DNA from 3 places in the Streptomyces changchenzhani genome. Region 2 is predicted to be linked to each of the others. Evidence: riboswitches for the same ligand, from Rfam matches in the RefSeq annotation. Region 2 holds a riboswitch; each other region holds the start of a gene.

Region 1 (7,119 bases), on a different contig from region 2:
CAGTGGAAAGCGGCGCTGGTCGAGGTCATCGCGCAGGGCATGGCGAGCGGGGAGTTCCGGTGCGAGGACCCGGTGTCCACGGTCTGGCGGCTGACCGCCCTGCTGGACGGTCTCGCCGTCCAGATGACGTCGTACCCGGGGGCGCTCTCCCGTACCGCCGTGCTGGAGTGGACCGATGACGCGCTGGCCCGCGAACTGGGCATCGATCGAACGGCTCTGACGGCCGCCATCCGCTGAAGGCCCGTCGGATCAGCCCACTTCAGGAGCGCTCATGCCCGTTCGGGATCAGTCCAGCTCGTATACGACCGTGACGGTCACCTGTTCCTGGATCTCGCCCGGCGCCACCGGCACCTTCGCGTCCGCCAGGGCACCCGGCTGCATCGCGAGGGGGCTGTGCTGTCCGCCCGCTCCCTCGGTCAGCGAGACGAGCCTGCCCAGCTCGCGTCCGCTCAGCCGCGCGTACTGTTCGGCCTTGTTCCTCGCGTCCCCGTAGGCGGCCTCGCGGGCCGCCGCGCGCAGGGCCGCCGGGTCGGAGACGTCGAAGACGACGCCGTTGATCCGGCCGTCGTCGCCCGTCGCGTCCGTGACGGCCTTCAGGAGCGCGCCGGTCTTGTTGATGTCGCGGACCTTGACGGTGAAGGTCTGGCCCGCCTGATAGCCGGTCAGCTTGGAGGCGCCGTCCTCGTAACGGTGGACGGGGTTCAGGGAGATGCCCGTGGTCTGTACGTCGCGGTCGGCGACGCCCTGCTTCCGTACGGCGTCGAGCAGCTTCTGCGCGGCGGCGGACTGGCCGGCCATGGCCGCCTTGGCGGTGGGCTTCGTGACCTCGACGCCCGCGGTGACGACGGCCAGGTCGGGGGTGGCCGCCGCGCTGCCCTCACCGGCGACCGTGACGGTGGCCGCGGCGGGCGCGGGGGCGGAGAGCGGTGCGGCGGCCGCGGCGGTGGCAGGCGCCGCGCCGGTGGCCAGCAGCCCGCCGGCCAGCACGGCCGCCGCGAACGACCTGATCACGTTCGAGCCGGCGGGCGGCGCGGTCGGGGCCGATGACGTACGTACGGGCATGGGGGTGTTCCTTCCGGAGTCGAAGGGCCATCCCAGCACCGACCACCGCCGGACGAGTGACGCCACTCCCGCCCTGCCCCATCTCCTTACGGCCATACTGAGGTTCGGGGGGACACGAAAGGGGATGCCTTGTCGCACCAACAGCCCCAGCACGAGGAGCAGACGGGCCCCGCGCGGTACGACGTCCTGGTCGTCGGCGGCAGCGGCGTGGACACGGTGGTGCGCGTCGACTCGCTGCCGGTGCCGCTCGCCGATTCCCTCGGGGTGCCGCCCATCCGCGAGTGGCCGGGGCACACCGGCGGCAATGTCGCCGTGGGCTGTCGTGCCCTGGGACTCGGCGTGAAGTTCATCGACTTCATCGGTGACGACAGGATCGGTGAGCAGGTCCGTGAGCGGCTCACCAAGGGTGACGTCGACTTCGAGCCGCTGATCTCACCGGCGGGCACCCGCCGCGCGGTGAACGTGGTCGACGCCTCGACGGGCCGCCGCATGTCGTTCTACGACGCCCGCGACCCGGGTGATCTGCGGATGCCGCGCTCCTTCTACCTGCCGCACCTGCGGCGGGCCCGGCATGTGCATCTGTCCATCATGGATTTCTCCCGCCACCTCCTGGACGACATCGAGGAGCTCGGCGTACCCGTCTCGACCGATCTGCACGACTGGGACGGACTCAGCGACCACCACCGGGAGTTCGCGCTCCGCTCCGACCTGGTCTTCCTCAGCGCGGCGGGCGCGGGTGAGCGTATCGCCGACGTGATGCGCGAGATCCTGCGCGAGGGCCGCGCCGAGACGGTGGTCGCCACGGCGGGCGCGGGCGGCTCGTACCTGATGACGCGGGGCGGCAGCCGCACCCCGCGGCCGGTCCCGGCCACGCCGGTGCCCGGTCCCGTGGTGGACTCCAACGGCGCGGGGGACGCGTACGTCTGCGGTTTCCTGTACGGGCGGCTGGCCGGGCACGACCCCGACGAGTGTGCCCGCCTCGGCGCGCTGGCGGGCGCCCACGCCTGTACGACCGAGGGCAACACCGACCCGATCACGCCGAGCGGTCTGCTGCCCGCCAGGACCTGACCCGGCTCGGGCTCGGGCTCGGGAGAGCGGGTCAGGGCGTCAGGTCGTCAGGTCGTCAGGTCGGAGTTCACAGCGGAAGCAGATCGGGCCGCTTCGCCGCGGCGTGGTCCCCCGAGGACTCGCCGCGCAACCGTCGGCCGATCCACGGCACCAGGTGCTCGCGCGCCCACTGGATGTCGTCCCGGCGAGCGCCCATCGCGCCGCGCGGCACCTGCGGCGGCCACTCCTGGTCCGGGTCGGCCGGTACGTCGAGGCCGAGCACCTGGCCGGCGCGCAGGGCGACCCGGGTGTGGCCTTCCGGGGACAGGTGCAGCCGGTCGGTGTCCCAGGCGTGCATGTCCTGGACGGACTTGAGCGACCACAGGTCGAGCACCGGGCAGTCGTATGTGTCGGCGATGGACCGTACATGCGCCGTGAACGTCGCGATCTTGCCCCGCAGATGGCGCAGCACCGGCATGTGCCGGGTGTCGAAGCCGGTCGTCACCAGGACGGTGCCGACCCTGCCGGTGAGGTCGGCGACGGCCCGCTCGTAGCGCTGGGCCACGTCGTCGGGATCGCTCCCGGGCCGGAGGATGTCATTGCCGCCCGCGCAGAAACTCACCAGGTCGGGCGCCAGCTCCATCGCCCGCGGAACCTGCTCGGCCACGATCTGATCGAGGAGCCGGCCGCGCACGGCGAGGTTGGCATAGCGGAATGTGTGCTCGGGGACACGATCGTCGAGGAGAACGGCCAGCCGGTCCGCCCAGCCGATGTACGCACCGCCGGGTCCGGGGTCTCCGACCCCCTCCGTGAAGCTGTCCCCGATCGCCGCGTACGACCCTACGGTCCCTGCCCTGAATGATCTCGCATCGTCTCCCACGTCGGCCAATCCTCCACTGGACCAAGTGACCTACGCCACCGTAGGGAGGGGTTGACGCCGGTGAGAAAGGACACCGGTCAAGTTTGGGTCAACCCCGGAATACGCCTGATCGACCCCGGTCAACACGTACGCCCCCTTCCGGGCCGGCGTGCGGCGCGGAAGGGGGCGTAAGGAAGGCGATGCCCGGTGCCCGAAGAGGGGACGTGCGTCAGACGGAGACGCCGTGGCCGCGCAGGTAGCCCAGCGGGTCTATGTCGGAACCGTAGCTCGGGCCGGTCCTGATCTCGAAGTGCAGGTGCGGTCCTGTGGAGTTGCCGGTGCTGCCGGAGAGACCGATCTGCGTGCCGCCGGTGACGCTCTGGCCGGACGAGACGGACAGCGAGGACAGGTGGGCGTACTGCGAGTAGCGGCCGTCGTTGTGCTTGATGACGACCTCGTTGCCGTACGAGCCGCTCCAGCCCGCGGAGACGACGGTGCCTGCGCCGACGGCCTTGACCGAGGTGCCGCTGGACGCGGAGAAGTCGACGCCCGTGTGGTAGCCGCTGGACCAGCTGCCGCCGGAGGCGCGGTAGGGGGTGGTGACGCCCGCGGAGACCGGCGCGGTGAAGCCGGAGGAGGACGCCGCCGTGGAGGCGGTGCCCGCCGACTCGGACTTCTCGGGCTGGCTCGCGGAGGAGGAGGACTGCGAGGAGGGCGACTTCGGCTGCGCTGCGGGTGCGGCGGCCTTGGCCGACGACTGGGCCGCGGACGACGGGGCGGCGCCTGCCGCCTTCGCGCCGATGCTGAGCTTCATGCCCGGCATGATCAGCCCGGGGTTGTCGCCGACGGTCGACCGGTTGTCCTCGTAGAGCTTCTGCCAGCCGCCGCGCACGTTCTGCGTCTCGGCGATCTTCGACAGGTAGTCGCCGGAGACCACGGCGTACGTCTTGCTACCGGTCTTCTTCGGCTGCTGCTTCTGCTGCGAGATCTGCGAGGCGGCAGCGGCGGGCGCGGCCTTCTCGGGAGCCACGGCGGGGGCGGTTGCCGGTGCGGCGTTCTCCGCCGCGTTGGCACCGGTGGCAGCGATGAACGGAAGCGCGAGTGCGGCTCCGCCCGTTCCCGCGGCGACGAATCCACGGGTGATCGAGTTGGACCTCGGGCGGCGGTGCTTACCCTTTGCGGGCATGGCGAATTTCCTCTCCGGCGCCTACGAGGTGAGCTGTCGGGTTCGGACTGGAGATGCCCGGCCACGCGAATGCGCGACTTAACCCCGAGCCGGTCCGGAATTCCGGATACCGGCGTACTACCTGGGTCCCCCGCTCCTGCCACACGTGAGTGTTGTGGGGTTTCCGGGCGGTGGCAGGATTCGGCGATCCACCCGGATTGACGGTGACCGTAAGCCGACGAGGCGCCCCCGAACAAGCCGATCGGGACAATCGGCCATGGCTGGTCATCGCCCTGCGGCGGTCCCACGGGGAATTGTCGTCACACTCCGTGGACTACGGATCTCCACGCCCCGCCCACGACCTGGTATTCGGCTTCACGGCTTCGCCACACACCGTCACGAATATGATCCTGCTCACCAGCAGGCCCGCAATCCCCCTTACTCACAAGGGGTGTTACCCACAAATAGACCGATTCGCCCGAAGTACTAGACACCTCCCGAAGCGCGCCACCGTTGTACGAATTCGCCTGCCGCCCGGCGCCCTTCCTCCACCAGCGCGTCACGCTCGTCCGGCGCGATCCCGAAGTCGGTGATCCGCACTCCGGCGCAGTCGACGACCAGGGTCCGCTGCCGGACGCCGGACCGTTCCAGGTGGGTCTGGTCGCGGCCGACCAGTGCCGTCACCACCACTTCCCCGGGCGGGCACGGCCGAGACGACGATTGCCTCAAGTACTCATGTCGTATCGTCGAATGGTGCCCAGATCGGCGAGCAACGCCGACGGCAGACACTTCAGGAGCCACCGTGACGCAGCAGCTGCCGCAGGTCCCGTCGACAGAGCCCGACCTTGCCGGAGTGCGCAACTTCCGTGATGTGGGTGGCCTGCCGACCGTGGACGGCCGGCGGGTGCGGCACGGTGTGCTCTTCCGCAGCGGGCACCTGGCGCACGCCACCGCCGCCGACGCGGTGTTCCTCGACTCACTCGGCCTCCACACGATCTTCGACTTCCGCAATGAGGCGGACCAGAAGCTGGAGGGCCCGGACGTCGAGCTGGCGGGCGTACGCAATGTGAACCTGCCACTGACCGACCCGGCCGACGGCGCCGTGTTCTGGAAGATGGTCCGCGACGGCGACCTCGACGAGCTGCGCGAGATCCTCGCGGACGGCAAGGCCGCGGGCCGGATGTCCGACACGTACCGCGAGATCATCAAGGAGCGCACCGGCGAGCACAGCCGGGTGCTGCACGCACTGGCCGAGGACAGCGTCCCGGCCCTGATGCACTGCGCGGCCGGCAAGGACCGCGCGGGGCTCTCGATAGCGGTGTCGCTGCTGGCGGTCGGTGTCGAGCGCGAGGCCATCGTGGCCGACTACCTCAAGTCGAACGACCTGCACCGCCGCTACAAGGTCAGCCGCAGCGACAACTCCCCCGTCGGGATGTCCCCCGAGGTCATGGAGCTGCTCAGCCCGCTCTTCGAGGCCCGCGCCGAGTACCTCGACGCCGCCTTCGAGACCATCGAGGAGGTCTGGGGCGGCACCGAGCGTTACCTCGCGGAGGGCCTGAGCGTCTCCCCCGAGACGCGCGAGCGGCTGCGGCTGCGGCTGCTCGACGCGGGCTGAGCGCTTCGCTGCTCCGCTTCGGTCGGCGCTCGACTCGGTCAGCGCTCGGCGCCGAGCGTGAAGAGCAGATAGACGAAGGCCGCGAAGAGGTGACCGGCGACCACGTACACGAAGAGCCGGATCATCAGCCCCCTGGGGAACTTGTCCTCGACGATGCCGCGCTTGGCGGGCCTCACACCCGCCTCTTCGCCGGCCTGCTCGTCGTCGGCCTTCTCGTCGATGGCCTTCTCATCGATCGTTTCGTCCGGCATGTCAGATCTCCTGAGGTAGGCAGAGCCCGGCGGCGGCGCTCTGCAGCAGCGTATGGACGAACAGAAGATCGACCCCGTCCGCGTGGGTGGCGGCGATGCGGTGCGGGGTCAGCGAGTCGAAGTGCGCGCTGTCCCCGGCAGCCAGCAGATGCACGCTCTCGCCGAGGGCCAGCCGCAGCTGCCCCGACAGGACATACAGCCACTCCTCACCCGGGTGTACGCGCACCAGGTCGCCCTGTGCGCCGTGCGGGACATGCACCCGCAGCGCCTGCATGGCGCGCCCGGAGCCGCCCGCCCGGTGGTACGTCCACCCGCCGGCCTCCGTGGCCTGCGCCTCGCCGGCCCGCAGCACCGCGTCGCGGTCGGGCGCACTCTCGCCGAGCAGCGCGGAGACCGTCGTACCGTAAATACGGGCCAGGGTGAGCAGCATCGGCAGCGACGGCTGGCGGTGTCCGGTCTCCAGGCGGGACAGGTGCGCGGGCGAGAGCCCGGCGCGCCGGGCGGCGGCCTCCAGGGTGAGGCCACTGTGCCGGCGCAGGTCGCGCAGTCGCGGGGCGACCGACGGCAGCCCGTCGGGCGCCTCGTCTTCGAGGCGGGGGGTCATGCTGTCCATTGAGCCAGACCCATTGCCTCAGAGGCAAATTTCTTACCCCTGAGGCAAAAGCGCGGGCTTCCCGTCCCCGGCTACCGGTTGGCGACCGCCTGTTTCACCAGTGTCCTGCCGAAGTCCCACATCAGGCCGCCGCCGCTGTGCGCGTCGTCCATGACCGCGGTGAAGGCGTCGACGAACCGGTCGACCTCCTTCTCCCCCACGGTCAACGGCGGAATGAGCTTGATGACTTCGAGGTGGTCGCCGGAGACCTGGGTCAGAATGCGGTGCTTCTGGAGCAGGGGTACGACGACCATCTGCGCGAAAAGCCCCTTGCGGGCCGCTTGCAGCATCGTCCAGCGGCTGCGCAGCTTCAGCGAGGTCGGCCGGCCGAACTCGATGCCGATCATCAGGCCCCGGCCGCGTACGTCGTGCAGCAGCTCGTAGCGGTCGATCAGTGCGGCCAGCCGCTCCCGCAGCAGATCACCGACGCGCCGGGCGTTCGCGACGGTCTCCTCGTCCTCCATCACC
Region 2 (7,119 bases):
GTCGATCGTCGCCTGGGCGTCCGATCCCGTCCCCGTCACCGTCACGACCGTCCCAAGGCCGAACTGGTCGTGCGTGACCCGGTCCCCGACCGTCAGCGCGATCACCGGCTTGTCCGAGGACCGTCGCGTGGCGAAGCCCGAAGGACCGGAACGCCCGCCACCACCACCGGCGCCCCCGCCCCGCGTGGACGAGGACGAGGAGGAGAACGTCGACGTGAGCGAGGAGGACGACGACCGCGAGGAGCCGATGCCCGAGACCGGGCCCGCCGGAATCTGCGCCCCCGTCCGCTTCCACGTCAGGTGCTCCTCCGGGATCTCCTCCAGGAACCGCGACGGCGGGTTGTACGAGGGCTGTCCCCACGCGCTGCGCATCGTCGACCGCGTCAGATAGAGCCGCTCACGCGCGCGAGTGATCCCCACGTACGCCAGCCGCCGCTCCTCCTCCAGCTCCTTGGTCTGTCCGAGCGCGCGCATGTGCGGGAAGACCCCGTCCTCCATACCCGTCACGAACACCACAGGGAACTCAAGGCCCTTGGCCGTGTGCAGCGTCATCAGCGTGATGACGCCGGAACCGTCCTCGTCTTCGTCCGGGATCTGGTCGGAGTCGGCGACGAGCGCCACCTTCTCCAGGAACTCCGCGAGCGTCCCCGGATTCTCGCCGTCGGCCCGCTCCTGCTCGAACTCCAGGGCCACCGCGGCCAGTTCCTGAAGGTTCTCGATGCGCGTCTCGTCCTGCGGGTCCGTCGAGGCCTGCAGCTCGGCGAGGTAACCCGTGCGCTCGAAGACGGCCTCAAGCACCGTGGCGGGCCCTGCGCCCGCCTCGACGACCGTGCGCAGCTCCTCCATCAGCGTGTTGAACCGCTTCACGGCATTCGTCGAGCGGGCCGCCATGCCGTACGCCTCGTCGACGCGCTGGAGCGCCTGCGGGAAGCTGATCTTCTCGCGCAGTGACAGCGCGTCGATCATCGCCTCGGCGCGGTCGCCGATGCCCCGCTTCGGTACGTTCAGAATGCGGCGCAGCGGAACGGTGTCCTCGGGGTTCGACAGGACGCGCAGATACGCCAGGACGTCCCGGACCTCCTTGCGCTCGTAGAAGCGGACTCCGCCGACGACCTTGTAGGGCAGGCCGACCCTGATGAAGATCTCTTCGAAGACACGGGACTGCGCGTTCGTACGGTAGAAGATCGCGATGTCGCTGGCCTTTGCGTCGCCCGCGTCGGTCAGGCGGTCGATCTCCTCGGCGATGAACTGCGCCTCGTCGTGCTCGGTGTCCGCGACATAGCCGGTGATCAGGGCGCCCGCTCCGGCGTCCGTCCACAGATTCTTCGGGCGGCGGTTCTCGTTTCGCTCGATGACGGCGTTGGCGGCGGTGAGGATCGTCTGCGTGGAGCGGTAGTTCTGCTCCAGCATGATCGTCTTCGCGTTGGGGTAATCCTCCTCAAACTGGAGGATGTTACGAATGGTGGCCCCGCGGAAGGCGTAGATCGACTGGTCGGCGTCACCGACGACGCACAGCTCGGCCGGGGCCTTGTCCTCACCGGACGGACCGACCAGCTCGCGCACGAGGGTGTACTGCGCGTGGTTGGTGTCCTGGTACTCATCGACCATGACGTGCCGGAAGCGCAGCCGGTAGTGCTCGGCGACGTCCGGGAACGCCTGGAGCAGGTGCACCGTGGTCATGATGATGTCGTCGAAGTCCAGCGCGTTGGCCTCGCGCAGCCGCGCCTGGTACATCGCGTACGCCTCGGCCAGCATCTTCTCGAAGCCGTCGGCGGCCTGACCGGCGAAGGTCTCCTCGTCGATCAGCTCGTTCTTCAGATTCGAGACTTTGGCACTGAAGGCCTTAGGCGGGAACTTCTTCGGGTCGAGATCCAGATCGCGGCAGACGAGCGCCATCAGGCGCTTCGAGTCCGCAGCGTCGTAGATCGAGAACGAAGACGTGAAGCCGAGCTTCTTCGACTCGCGGCGCAGGATACGGACGCACGCGCTGTGGAAGGTCGAGACCCACATCGCGCCCGCGCGCGGGCCGACGAGCTCCTCGACGCGCTCCTTCATCTCGCCCGCGGCCTTGTTGGTGAAGGTGATCGCGAGGATCTGGCCGGGGTGCACACCCCGATTGGCCAGCAGATACGCGATCCGGTGGGTCAGCACCCGGGTCTTGCCCGAGCCGGCCCCCGCCACGATGAGCAGCGGCGAACCGGCGTGCACGACAGCGGCGCGCTGCTCCTCGTTCAGCCCGTCGAGCAGCGCGGCAACATCCGTCACGGGGCGCGGTGCGCCGCCACGGTAGTACGCGTCCCTGGGCGCCGGGGGCGCCGCGAAGGCACCCTCGAAGAGGTCGTGCGGGACCTCCTCCGCGGCGTGCCCCTCGGGGGGCGGCGGAGTCGCCTCCGCCGTCGGCTGGAGGTCGGCCAGGAAGCTGTCGTCAAAGAGGCTGCTCATCGTTCACCAAGTTTAGGCGGGCCCACTGACACCCCGCCCCGGAATGCCCGCGAATCCCGTCGGCGACGGCCGTACCGGGCCGCGCCGACCGCTTCGCCAACCGCATTCGTCCGTGACCTCCGCCACATCTCCACCCCTCTCACGCCACCTCTACATCAAGGTAACGAAAACGTATCGGGCATATCGAACATCGGGCTTCCCAGCGGTCACACGCATTGGCTAGCGTGCTGCGTCGGGCGGCTTGTACCTCCACCGGCGATCGGCGCCGGACCGAGTCGCCCACGCCGAATTCGTACTGCCGCAAGGCAGTTCGGAACCGGGGACCCACACGCACCACTGGGGTGAATCGGTCCGAGTTCCCCACGGACCGTAGGGCAGCCTTCCGTTCCGCCCGAACCCGACAGCTAACCCGGTAGGCGGTCCACGGAAGGAAAATGCCGACCTTGGCATCGCATCGCAAATCGCGCACCCGGCTACGTACCACCGCACCCGCCGTCGGTATGACGACGGCCGCCATAGCCTCCATCAGCCTGCTGGGGCAGAGCGCCCAGGCCGCGCCGAATGAGCCGAGCCCCAATCCGACCGTCGAGGAAGTGCAGAAGAAGGTCGACGACCTCTACCGGCAGGCCGGAACCTCCACCCAGAGCTACAACAAGGCGAAGGAAGCCACCGAGGGCCAGCGCAAATCGGTGGACGGACTGCTCGACGACGTCGCCAAGCGCACCGAGAAGCTCAACGAATCGCGGCGCAAGCTCGGCAACTACGCCGCCGCGCAGTACCGGTCGGGCACGGTCACCCCGACCGCGGCGCTGCTGCTCGCGGACAGCCCGCAGCAGTACTTCGACCAGAACCAGCTGATGGACCGCATGACGGAACGTCAGAAGTCGTACATCACCGACTACGAACAGAAGCAGGAAGAAGCCTCCAAGGAGCGCGCCGAGGCGACCCGCAGCCTGGAGAAGCTCACCGAGTCGCAGGCCGCGCTCAAGGCCTCCAAGCAGGACGTCCAGAAGAAGCTCGCCAAGGCGCGCGAGATGCTGTCGGATCTCACCGCCGAGGAGAAGGCCCGGCTCGCGGCGCTGGAGAAGGAGCGGGAGGCCGAGGCCACCCGCAAGGCCGAGGCGAAGGCCAAGGCAGAGGCGAAGGACAGAGCCGACGCCGAGCGCAAGCGCCAGGAGGAAGCGGCCCCGCAGGAGGACGGCGCGGGCAGCGGCACGGGTACGGGCACCGGGACGGGCTCAGGCACCGCCCCGGGCACGGGTACGGGCGGCGGCAGCGAGTCCGGTGGCGCGTACGCGGCCAAGGCCGAGAAGGTGCTGGCCTTCGCCCGCGCCCAGATCGGCAAGCCGTACGTCTGGGGCGCCGCGGGCCCGAGTTCGTACGACTGCTCCGGGCTGACCCAGGGCGCGTGGAAGGCCGCGGGCGTTGATCTGCCGCGGACCACCTGGGACCAGGTGGAGGTCGGCACACGGATCGCGACCGACGACCTGAAGCCGGGTGACCTGGTCTTCTTCTACGACGACATCAGCCATGTCGGCATCTACATCGGCGACGGCAAGATGATCCACGCGCCCAAGCCCGGCGCGTACGTCCGCGAGGAGTCGATCTACTACATGCCGATCTACGGCAGCGTGCGCCCGGCGTAGTACACACCGCGCACTGTAGGGACTCAATAGATCTGTCGGATTCTCAACGTTCTGTCGTCAACTTGTCGTTTCCGACACGCTATTGAGAATCGCTCCGGCGAGTGACCTTAGGGCCCTGGAGGCGACTTCAGGGCCCGCTCTCGCATGGTACGCCGCAGTGGCTGGGCAGTCTCACCCTGGATCACGATCGGTGGTCACTTGGTTGCGTACAGCAGGGGTGGCGGTGGCAGATCGTTTGGGCCGTACGGCGGTTTCGGGTGCCGACATGATCGAGGTGCGGTACCGGCAGGCGGACGGAGGGTTCGCAGAGACGACGTTGGACCGGCTCGTGGTGACGGAGGTAGCAGCCGGACTGCCAGTGAGGGAATTCCGCTGGTACAAGGGGCGTCGGCACTACTCGGGCTGGTATCACTCCGCGACGGGTGATCGCTTGGTCGCCTACGAGAGCCGCCTGGAGCTCGCGCGAATCTTGCTGGCGGACTTCGCCCGGGACGTGGTGGGGATCGCTGCTCAGCCCTTCCAGGTGGTCGGGGACGACGGTGGTCGCAGACGCCGCCACGTTCCGGATCTCCTGCTGGTACACGCCGATGGGCTGGTGACGGTCGTGGATGTCAAGGCTCCGCATCGCATCGAGGACTCGAAGGTGGTCGCACAGTTCACCTGGATGCGGGGGCTGTGTTCTTTGCGAGGCTGGGCTTTCGAAGCCTGGACGGGCACCAACCCGGCTGTCATGGAAAACGTGCGGTTCCTGGCCGGCTACCGGCGTCGGCAGGTCATCGAGTCGCGGCTGCTTCCCGAAGTGCTGGAGGCCGCACGAGTGCAGGCCACCATCGGCGGTATCGAGAGGGCTCTGTCCCATCGGCATCTCGTTGATGTGGTCCGCCCGGCCCTGCTGCATCTGATGTGGTCGGGCGCTTTGTCTGCGGACCTTTCGGAACCCCTGAGTGCGCGGACATCGGTTCGCCTCGCCGGTGAGGAGGACAAGGGCTGATGAGCGGAAATGCGGTCACTGTGTTTCCCGGCTCTCGGCTCGCGTTCTGCGGCGAGGTCGTCGAGGTCGTGGAGTTCAACCACCGTGGTGTGACCATCCGCAATACGCGGACTGGCGAGTTCACCACGGTCTCGGTGGGCCGCCTGGCGGCGGGCGCCCGGATGCAGAGCGAGGGTCTGCCCGGACCGATGGACAGCGCCGGTCTGCTGTTGGCGTCGTTGTCCCGGCAACAGCGTGATGAGCTCAGCGAGCGGGCCGGACATGTCCGTGAAGTCCTGACCGGCTACCGGTCAGGTTTCGCGGAGGGCGCTCTGCCGGGTGAACCTCGGGCGGGATTCGCGAGCGACAGGTCGTTGCCACAAAGGATCGCGTCCAAGGCCTCCGAACTGCGGGTTGCAGCTCGGAGCGTGGAGCGCTGGGCTGCCGCCTACCAAGGCGGAGGCGAGGCCGCGCTGGTGGATGCCCGGTTGCTCAAGAGGAGAGCGTCACGGGTCGATCCGCGATGGGACGAGGCGGTCCGGGCGGTGCTGGCCGAGTACGTCACCGCGTCGACACCGACCCGTTCCGCGGTGCTCAAGCGGGTGGAGACCTGGCTGGAGGAAGCTCATGGGAGTCGGGTGGTGCCGCTTCCGTCCCAGGCGACGGCTTACCGGCGGCTGGAAGCGCTGAGCAAGGGCACGAACGCGGTGTCGGGCAGCGCGAAAGCGAGGCGGTCGATCGCGGAGCGTCCGCAGGGAACTTACGGGCGGCTGCGGGCGACGCGGCCGGGCGAGTACGTGGTGCTGGATACCCAGGATCTCGATGTCTTCGCGATGGAGCCGGTGACCTGCCGCTGGGTGCGTGCGCAACTGACCGTTGCCCAGGATCTGTTCAGCCGTTGCATCGTGGGACTGCGGGTGACGGCGGTGTCCACGAAGGCGCTGGACGTCGCCGGAGTGCTGTTCGAGGCGGTCGCGCCACCCGGAGATGACACGAGCACCGTGCTGGCCCCCTATCAGGGGGTGCCCGAACAGGTGGTGTTCACCGAGGAGGAACTCGTACCGGGCCGGGGGCTGTGTCCGCCGGAGACGCTGGTCATCGATCACGGACGGGCCTTCCTTTCCACACACGTGATCAGTGTGTGCACCCGGCTCGGCATCTCGATCCAGCCCGCCCAGCCGAAGAAGCCCACCGACAAACCGACCGTGGAAAGGTTCTTCCGGACCCTGCGCGAGGGGCTGATCCAGCATCTCCCCGCATACAAGGGCCCTGACCTGCACAGCCGTGGGGAGAAGGTGGAAGACCAGGCGTTCTTCTACATCCACGAGCTGGAGGATGTGATCCGCGACTGGGTTGCCCAGTCCTATCACCGCTCGCAGCACGACGGGCTGGTCATTCCGCAGTGGCCCGGGGTGGAACTGTCACCGCTGGAGATGCTGGAGGCCGGACTGGCACGGGCAGGCCGGCTGCGGCTGCTGCCGTCGGCCGACCTGGTCTTCGACTTCCTCCAGGTCAAGGCCCGAACCATCCAGCACTACGGCATCGAGGTGGACGGGCTTCGTTACAACGGCCCCGCACTCGACGGCTACCGGGGAAAATCGAGCCCCTTCGGCGGGCTGCTGGCGGGCCGGTGGCCGCTTCGGGTCAACCCCGATGACGTGCGGTTCGTCTACTTCCAGGATCCGGCCGACGACTCCTGGCACGCGCTGGAATGGGAACACGCTCCCGGCCTGCACACGCCGTTCTCGGCCGAGGCCGCGGCGCATGCCCGGCGCCTGTCGATGCGCCGGAGCAGGCACGTCGATACCGCCGAGGCCCTGGATGAACTGCTGGCCCGCTGGGGCCAGGGCATGGTCACCGACCGGCGCGAACGGCGGATGGCTCTGCGGCTGTCCGCCGAGCGTGCGGCCCTCCCGCTGCCCCGGGCGCCCGAGGAAGAGGTGTTGTCCCCGGCACAGCTGCATGTGGTCGCCGAACCGGTCATCACTGGGGACAGCGATGACGAGGACGAAATCTTCGACGCCCCCGACGGGGACGATTTCTACGCGGATGCCTTCGAGG
Region 3 (7,119 bases), on a different contig from region 2:
CGCACGATCATGCTCAGCGGCACAACGCAGAACAGCGCATCCACGAACACGAGCGAATCGTTGGGCGAATCAGTGGCCCGGACCACTCCGACTGCCTAACATCGATCATCGCAAGGTCGTTCGTTGCACTGCCGCACGATCACCGCCGGGAGGCCCCCTTTGCACCGCCGCCGTCGCACCGCGCTCTCCGTCTCCGCCGCACTGCTGGTCGCGGCGCCGTTCCTCGCCGCCTGCGGCAATGAGGCGCACCCTGGGGCGGCAGCCGTCGTCGGCGGTGACCGCATCGACGTCTCCGCGCTCCAGTCGCAGGTCAAGGACGTACGCAAGGCCCAGCAGACGTCCCCGCAGTCCGCCCAGCTCATCGGCACGACCGGTCAGCTCGGCCGCGCCAAGCTCTACGACCTGATCGTCGACCAGATCGTGCAGCGCGCCGCGGACGACGCGGGCACGGGCGTGACCCGCAAGGAGATCCAGGCGGCCCGCGCGAGCGCGGCGCAGCAGTCGGGCGGCGCGGAGCAGCTCGCCGCGACGTACCTCCAGCAGCGCGGCATCGCCCCGGACCAGATCGACGACGCCATCCGCAGGGACGTCCTGGTGGGCAAGCTCGCCGCGGCGATCGGCGCGGGCAACACCCCCGAGGGCCAGCAGAAGGTGAATGCCGCCTTCGTCGCCGCGTCCAAGGCGCTGAACATCGACGTCAACCCGCGCTACGGCACCTGGGACGACAAGAAGATGCAACTCGGCGACTACAAGGCCCCGTGGATCACCCAGGTCACCAAGGAAAAAGCCGCAGCGCCCCCTGAAGGCCAGCAGCCGGGCGCGTAGGGGGACTGTCATAGGGTCGAGGTAGTTTCGACGGGTGACCACCGAGACACCACCACCCGCCGTCGCCCCCGGCCGCATCGTCCTTCTCACCGCCAGCCACCGCGTCGCGCCCGGACTGCTGTCCTGGCCCGCCTGGCAGACGCTGCACGCCGCCGACCGGGTGCTGTGCGCCGACGCGGGCCACCCGCAGCTGCCGTATCTGCGCGAGGCGGGAGTCACCGTCGAGCACCTGACGCCCACCGCGCAGGAGCTGGTCGACGCGTGCGCGGGCGGCCGGACCGTCGTGGTGCTGCCCTCCGGCGAGGGCGACCAGGCGCTGACCGACGGCATCTCCCGGCTGGCCGGGTCCGGTCGCATCCAGATGCCCGACCTGGAGCTGCTCCCCGGCTCGTACGACCTCCCCGGCGCCCGCCTCCTCGATCTGGTCCAGGTCATGGACCAGATCCGTGTCGCCTGCCCGTGGTCGTCCCAGCAGACCCACAAGGGCCTCGCGAAGTACGGCATTGAGGAGGCGTACGAGCTGGTCGAGGCGATCGAGGACGGCGACCGCGACGAGCTGCGCGAGGAGCTCGGCGACGTACTGCTCCAGGTCGTCTTCCACGCCCGCATCGCGCAGGAGGGCGGCCCGGCGGAAGAGGACGAGCCCTTCTCGATCGACGATGTCGCGGCGACCCTCATCGACAAGCTCATCCACCGCCACCCGCATGTCTTCGGCGACGAGACCGCCGAGACCCCCGAGGACGTGAAGGAGCACTGGTTCCGCACGAAGGCGGAGGAGAAGCAGCGCGACTCGATCACCGACGGCGTCCCCCTCGGCCAGCCGGGCCTGGCCCTGGCGGCGAAGCTGTCCTCACGAGTACGCCAGGCGGGCCTGGACATCGCGCTCCCGAAGGGCGAGGGCATCGGATACGAGCTGCTGGCCATGGCGGTACGAGCAGAGGCAGCCGGCACCGACCCGGAAGCCGCCCTGCGCGCCGCGGCCCGCACGTACTGGGACGCGATCCGCGCGGCCGAGTAGGGACTCGACCCGCCCCCGGTCCCACGCGGGGCCGGGGCGGCGCGGGGTCCGGGTGGCGCCCGGGTCGGGCCCGCGCAGGGTCCGTATGGCGCCCAGTTCGGGCAGCCGCGGGGCCCGAGTGGCGCCCGGGTCGGACCTGCGTCGCGCGCCCGATACGGTCGACGGCGTGCCGCACCAGCAGAACCTCCCCGCGTCCGCGCCCGAACTCTTCACCTGGGAGTTCGCCACCGACCCGTACCCCGCCTACGCCTGGCTGCGCGAGCACGCCCCCGTGCACCGCACGACGCTGCCCAGCGGGGTCGAGGCCTGGCTGGTGACGCGGTACGCCGACGCGCGCCACGCGCTCGCCGACCAGCGGCTCTCCAAGAACCCGGCCAACCACACCGGGTCCGCGCACTCCAAGGGGAAGACCGGCATCCCCGGAGAGCGCAAGGCCGACCTGATGACGCATCTGCTGAACATCGACCCGCCGGACCACACCCGGCTGCGGCGGCTGGTGGCGAAGGCGTTCACACCGCGCACGGTGGCCGCGTTCGCGCCGCGCGTGCAGGAGCTGACGGACCAGCTCATCGACGCCTTCGTGGAGAAGGGTGAGGCCGACCTCATCCACGACTTCGCCTTCCCGCTCCCCATCTATGCGATCTGCGACCTGCTCGGTGTGCCGCGCGAGGACCAGGACGACTTCCGCGACTGGGCCGGGATGATGATCCGGCACGGTGGCGGCCCGCGCGGCGGCGTCGCACGGTCGGTGAAGAAGATGCGTAACTACCTGGCCGAACTGATCCACCGTAAAAGGGAAGAACCGGGCGACGACCTGATCTCGGGTCTGATCCGGGCGAGTGACCACGGTGAGCATCTGACGGAGAACGAGGTCGCGGCGATGGCCTTCATCCTCCTCTTCGCGGGCTTCGAGACGACGGTCAACCTCATTGGCAACGGTGTATACGCGCTGCTGCGCAATCCCGTTCAGCGCGAGCGGCTCCAGCGCGCCCTGGCCGAGGGCGATACGGAGCTCCTTGCCACCGGCGTCGAGGAACTCCTGCGCTACGACGGCCCGGTGGAGCTCGCGACCTGGCGGTACGCCACCGAGGCGCTGACGCTGGGCGGCGAGGACATCGCCGCGGGCGACCCCGTACTGGTCGTGCTCGCAGCCGCCGACCGCGACCCGGAGCGGTTCAGCGACCCGGACACGCTGGACCTCTCACGGACCGACAACCAGCACCTCGGGTACGGGCACGGCATCCACTACTGCCTCGGCGCGCCGCTCGCGCGGCTGGAGGGGCAGACGGCTCTCGCGACGCTGCTGCGGCGCCTTCCTGACCTACAGCTTGCGGTGGATCATGATGATTTGCGGTGGCGTGGGGGACTCATCATGCGCGGACTGCGCACGCTTCCGGTCGAGTTCGGGATGAAACGGGAGTGACGGAACGTCAATGTTGAGACCTTCACGTGATCTCTGCTGCATCGACTTGTAACAAACGTTCGAGTACGGCTACGTTCACCGTCATCTCAGCCGTCACTCGAAAGGCAACTGCATGCTCTCCGCGAACGGCCGGCATCGCCGCCCGCGTCAGGCTCCGGCCCTCGTTGTAGCGGTGGGAGTCGCCGGCTCCGCCATCGCCATCCCACTGCTCGGCGCCACCAGCGCAGGCGCGGCCGAGGCGGCCACCTGGGACCGGGTCGCCGAATGCGAGAGCGGCGGCATGTGGAGCGCCGACCTCGGCAACGGGTACTACGGCGGGCTCCAGTTCTCGCAGGACACCTGGAAGGACTTCGGCGGTACGGCGTACGCGCCGCGCGCCGACCTCGCCAGCCGCTCGCAGCAGATCCAGGTCGCGGAGAAGGTGTTCGCCGACCAGGGTCCGCAGGCCTGGCCCAGCTGCTCGGTGATCTCGGGCCTGGCGAAGGGCGACAACGCCGCGCCGGGCGACGGGGCGACCACCGCGCCGACGCCGTCCGAGGCGCCCGACTCGACCAAGGCCGACGAGTCCGAGGGAACAGAGGGATCGGCGGAAGGATCGGCGGAAGGATCGGCGAAGCCGGAGGCGGACGACTCCGCCAAGCCTGCCGACCCGACCGAGCCCCCCGCGTCCGAGACGCCCTCCCAGACCCCTCGTACGCCCGCGGAGAAGTCCGCGACGCCCACCGCCGACGAGGGCGCTACCCAGGGCAAGCACCGCGGCGGCAAGGCCGCCGAGCCCGGCAAGAGCGCCGAAGCGTCCACCGGAAATACGGATGAATCTCGCGAATCAGGCCGTCATGCCTCACGAGGTGACGGATCGGTACGTGACGCGGACGGCGAGTACGTCGTCCAGTCCGGTGACAGCCTCTGGACCATCGCCGACACGCACGACGTGTCCGGCGGCTGGTCGGCGATCTACGAGGCGAACGAGAACGTTGTCGGCTCCGACGCGGACCTCATCCGCCCTGGCCAGAGCCTCGATCTGACCGCGAAGTAGGGGTAGTTCGCGGTTGAATGTCCCAGTTTGGAGCTGGTGAGACAAGGGTCTCTTTGCCCCAACTGGTGTGTTCCACCGAGGAGCCCTCCTCGCGTCACCTCTGACCTGCACGGATGCCCTTGCCGTAGAAGCAGGTAAGGGCGGTATCTCCCTGATGTTCGCCTTTGGACATCAGGGAGTCGTGTGTTTACGGTCGGACCGCTCGCCACCGCGGGCCCCGTCGACCGTCACGCCGAATCCTGCCGTCGGTCGGGGGGAACCGACGCGTAAAGCGCCGTAGGCAGGAGCGGGGGACCCAGGTAAGCGCCGGGCCCGGCCGTCGAGAGACGAACCGGAACCGGCTAGGGGTAAAGCTGCGCACCAGTACGTGCAGCCGGGCACTCACTTGGCCCGAACCCGACAGCTCACCTCGTAGGCGTCGGTGAGGAGATGTCACATGCTGTTTTCCAGCAAGGCCAAGCACCGTCGCCCGTCCAAGGCCACCCGCGTTGCCGCGCTCGCCGGCGTCAGCGGCGCTGTCATCGCCGCCCCGCTGCTGGGTGCGACCTCTGCCTCGGCGGCCTCCGTCGAGACGTGGGACGCCGTCGCCCAGTGCGAGTCCGGCGGCAACTGGTCCATCGACACCGGCAACGGTTACTCGGGCGGCCTGCAGTTCTCGCCGTCCAGCTGGGCCGCCGCGGGCGGTACGCAGTACGCCGCGAGCGCCGCCCAGGCCTCCAAGAGCCAGCAGATCGCCGCTGCCGAGCGTCTTCTCGACATCCAGGGCCCGGGCGCCTGGGCCTGCGCCGGCGCCGGTGGCCTCACCAACGACGGTGTGGACCCGAACGTCGACACCTCCGGCTCGCAGAAGCAGGCCGAGCCGCAGCAGGAGCAGGCCGCCCCGCGCCAGGCCGAGCAGCCCGCCTCGCGCAGCGAGGTCCGCACCGCGCCGAAGGCCGAGACCAAGGCCGCCGCCCCGATCAAGAAGGGCGACGGCGAGTACAAGGTCAAGTCCGGCGACACCCTCGGCAAGATCGCCAAGGCCGAGAAGGTCAAGGGCGGCTGGGCCAAGGTCTTCGAGCTGAACAAGGACATCGTCACCGACGCCGATGTCATCTACCCGGGCCAGCAGCTGCACCTCAAGTGAGCTCGAAGCTGAGCAGCTGAGCGGCTGAGAGGCTCGCCCCACAGAACCACCCCGGCCCGGCGCGTTCTCCCCCGTACGCGCCGGGCCGGGGTTTCGTCATTATTTGCCCTGACAAGTGCGCGTTCTTGTCCCAGGGAACGGGCGATCGGCTGGCCGATGCCCCCGGGCCGGTTAGGCTCTTGTCGCAAGGCCAAAGTGACCCTGCACCCCTAGCGTCACACCCCATAAGGAGATGCTCTCGTGCCGTCCATCGACGTCGTCGTAGCCCGGGAAATCCTGGACTCCCGAGGCAATCCCACGGTCGAGGTCGAGGTCGGCCTCGACGACGGCAGCACCGGTCGTGCTGCTGTTCCTTCCGGTGCTTCCACCGGTGCGTTCGAGGCCATCGAACTTCGCGACGGTGACCCGAACCGGTACCACGGCAAGGGCGTCGAGAAGGCAGTCCTCGCCGTCATCGAGCAGATCGGCCCGGAGCTCGTCGGCTACGACGCCACCGAGCAGCGCCTGATCGACCAGGCCATGTTCGACCTGGACGCCACCGAGAACAAGGGCTCGCTCGGCGCGAACGCCATCCTCGGTGTCTCGCTCGCCGTCGCGCACGCCGCTTCCGAGGCGTCCGACCTGCCGCTCTTCCGCTACCTCGGCGGTCCGAACGCGCACCTGCTGCCCGTCCCGATGATGAACATCCTCAACGGTGGGTCGCACGCTGACTCCAACGTGGACATTCAGGAGTTCATGATCGCGCCGATCGGCGCGGAGTCCTTCTCGGAGGCGCTGCGCTGGGGCGCCGAGGTCTACCACACCCTCAAGAAGGTGCTGAAGACCAAGGGTCTGTCCACCGGCCTCGGCGACGAGGGCGGCTTCGCCCCGAACCTGGAGTCCAACCGCGCCGCGCTCGACCTCATCCTTGAGGCCATCACGCAGGCCGGTTACATCCCCGGCGAGCAGATCGCGCTCGCGCTCGACGTCGCCGCCTCCGAGTTCTACAAGGACGGCAAGTACGAGTTCGAGGGCAAGTCCCGCTCGGCCGCCGAGATGACCGAGTACTACGAGGAGCTCGTCGCCGCGTACCCGATGGTCTCCATCGAGGACCCGCTGTACGAGGACGACTGGGCGGGCTGGAAGGTCCTCACCGACAAGCTGGGCTCCAAGGTCCAGATCGTCGGCGACGACCTCTTCGTCACCAACCCGGAGCGCATCGCGCGCGGCATCGACGAGGGCTCGGCCAACGCGCTCCTCGTCAAGGTCAACCAGATCGGCTCGCTCACCGAGACGCTGGACGCCGTCGAGCTGGCCCAGCGCAGCGGCTTCAAGTGCATGATGAGCCACCGCTCCGGCGAGACCGAGGACGTCACCATCGCCGACCTCGCGGTCGCGGTGAACTGCGGCCAGATCAAGACCGGAGCCCCGGCCCGTTCGGACCGTGTCGCCAAGTACAACCAGCTGCTGCGCATCGAGGAGATCCTCGACGACGCCGCGGTCTACGCAGGCCGCAGCGCGTTCCCGCGCTTCCGCACCGCGTAGGCAGTAGAGAGCAGGCAGTAGGCAGTATCCGGGGCCGACCGCCCTGTCGTACGTACGTCCCCGCACTCGGTCCCGTACCGTGTCCGGGGACGTCCGTGCGTGGGCGTGCGTACGCCTGCGTAAAGGGGAGACGAGGCCATGGCTGGGAAGAACCGGGACCGGTTCTC

Evidence for each region. Region 2 has a riboswitch for cyclic di-AMP ahead of ABCR94_RS25220 (C40 family peptidase). Riboswitches for the same ligand answer to the same signal wherever they lie in the genome.
Region 1: it holds a riboswitch for cyclic di-AMP, as region 2 does, so the genes downstream of both, ABCR94_RS28670 (M23 family metallopeptidase) here and ABCR94_RS25220 (C40 family peptidase) in region 2, are expected to answer to the same signal.
Region 3: it holds a riboswitch for cyclic di-AMP, as region 2 does, so the genes downstream of both, ABCR94_RS34910 (LysM peptidoglycan-binding domain-containing protein) here and ABCR94_RS25220 (C40 family peptidase) in region 2, are expected to answer to the same signal.

The regions. Positions count from the first base shown of each region.
Region 1 covers NZ_JBDHNH010000010.1:39,471-46,589, forward strand. The annotation lists gene ABCR94_RS28650 (TetR/AcrR family transcriptional regulator) at 1-237, shown strand, start outside; gene ABCR94_RS28655 (SIMPL domain-containing protein) at 286-1,062, opposite strand; gene ABCR94_RS28660 (carbohydrate kinase family protein) at 1,249-2,130, shown strand; gene ABCR94_RS28665 (SGNH/GDSL hydrolase family protein) at 2,198-2,989, opposite strand; gene ABCR94_RS28670 (M23 family metallopeptidase) at 3,198-4,154, opposite strand; cyclic di-AMP (ydaO/yuaA leader) riboswitch at 4,158-4,334, opposite strand; gene ABCR94_RS28675 (hypothetical protein) at 4,620-4,817, opposite strand; gene ABCR94_RS28680 (tyrosine-protein phosphatase) at 4,936-5,748, shown strand; gene ABCR94_RS28685 (DUF6126 family protein) at 5,787-5,999, opposite strand; gene ABCR94_RS28690 (helix-turn-helix domain-containing protein) at 6,001-6,612, opposite strand; gene ABCR94_RS28695 (aspartate aminotransferase family protein) at 6,684-7,119, opposite strand, start outside.
Region 2 covers NZ_JBDHNH010000008.1:242,669-249,787, forward strand. The annotation lists gene pcrA (DNA helicase PcrA) at 1-2,442, opposite strand, end outside; cyclic di-AMP (ydaO/yuaA leader) riboswitch at 2,715-2,877, shown strand; gene ABCR94_RS25220 (C40 family peptidase) at 2,877-4,088, shown strand; gene ABCR94_RS25225 (TnsA-like heteromeric transposase endonuclease subunit) at 4,354-5,079, shown strand; gene ABCR94_RS25230 (TnsB C-terminal domain-containing protein) at 5,079-7,119, shown strand, end outside.
Region 3 covers NZ_JBDHNH010000016.1:42,719-49,837, forward strand. The annotation lists gene ABCR94_RS34885 (GtrA family protein) at 1-99, shown strand, start outside; gene ABCR94_RS34890 (SurA N-terminal domain-containing protein) at 160-825, shown strand; gene ABCR94_RS34895 (nucleoside triphosphate pyrophosphohydrolase) at 860-1,843, shown strand; gene ABCR94_RS34900 (cytochrome P450 family protein) at 1,929-3,266, shown strand; gene ABCR94_RS34905 (transglycosylase family protein) at 3,379-4,302, shown strand; cyclic di-AMP (ydaO/yuaA leader) riboswitch at 4,565-4,735, shown strand; gene ABCR94_RS34910 (LysM peptidoglycan-binding domain-containing protein) at 4,739-5,428, shown strand; gene eno (phosphopyruvate hydratase) at 5,669-6,952, shown strand; gene ABCR94_RS34920 (FtsB family cell division protein) at 7,091-7,119, shown strand, end outside.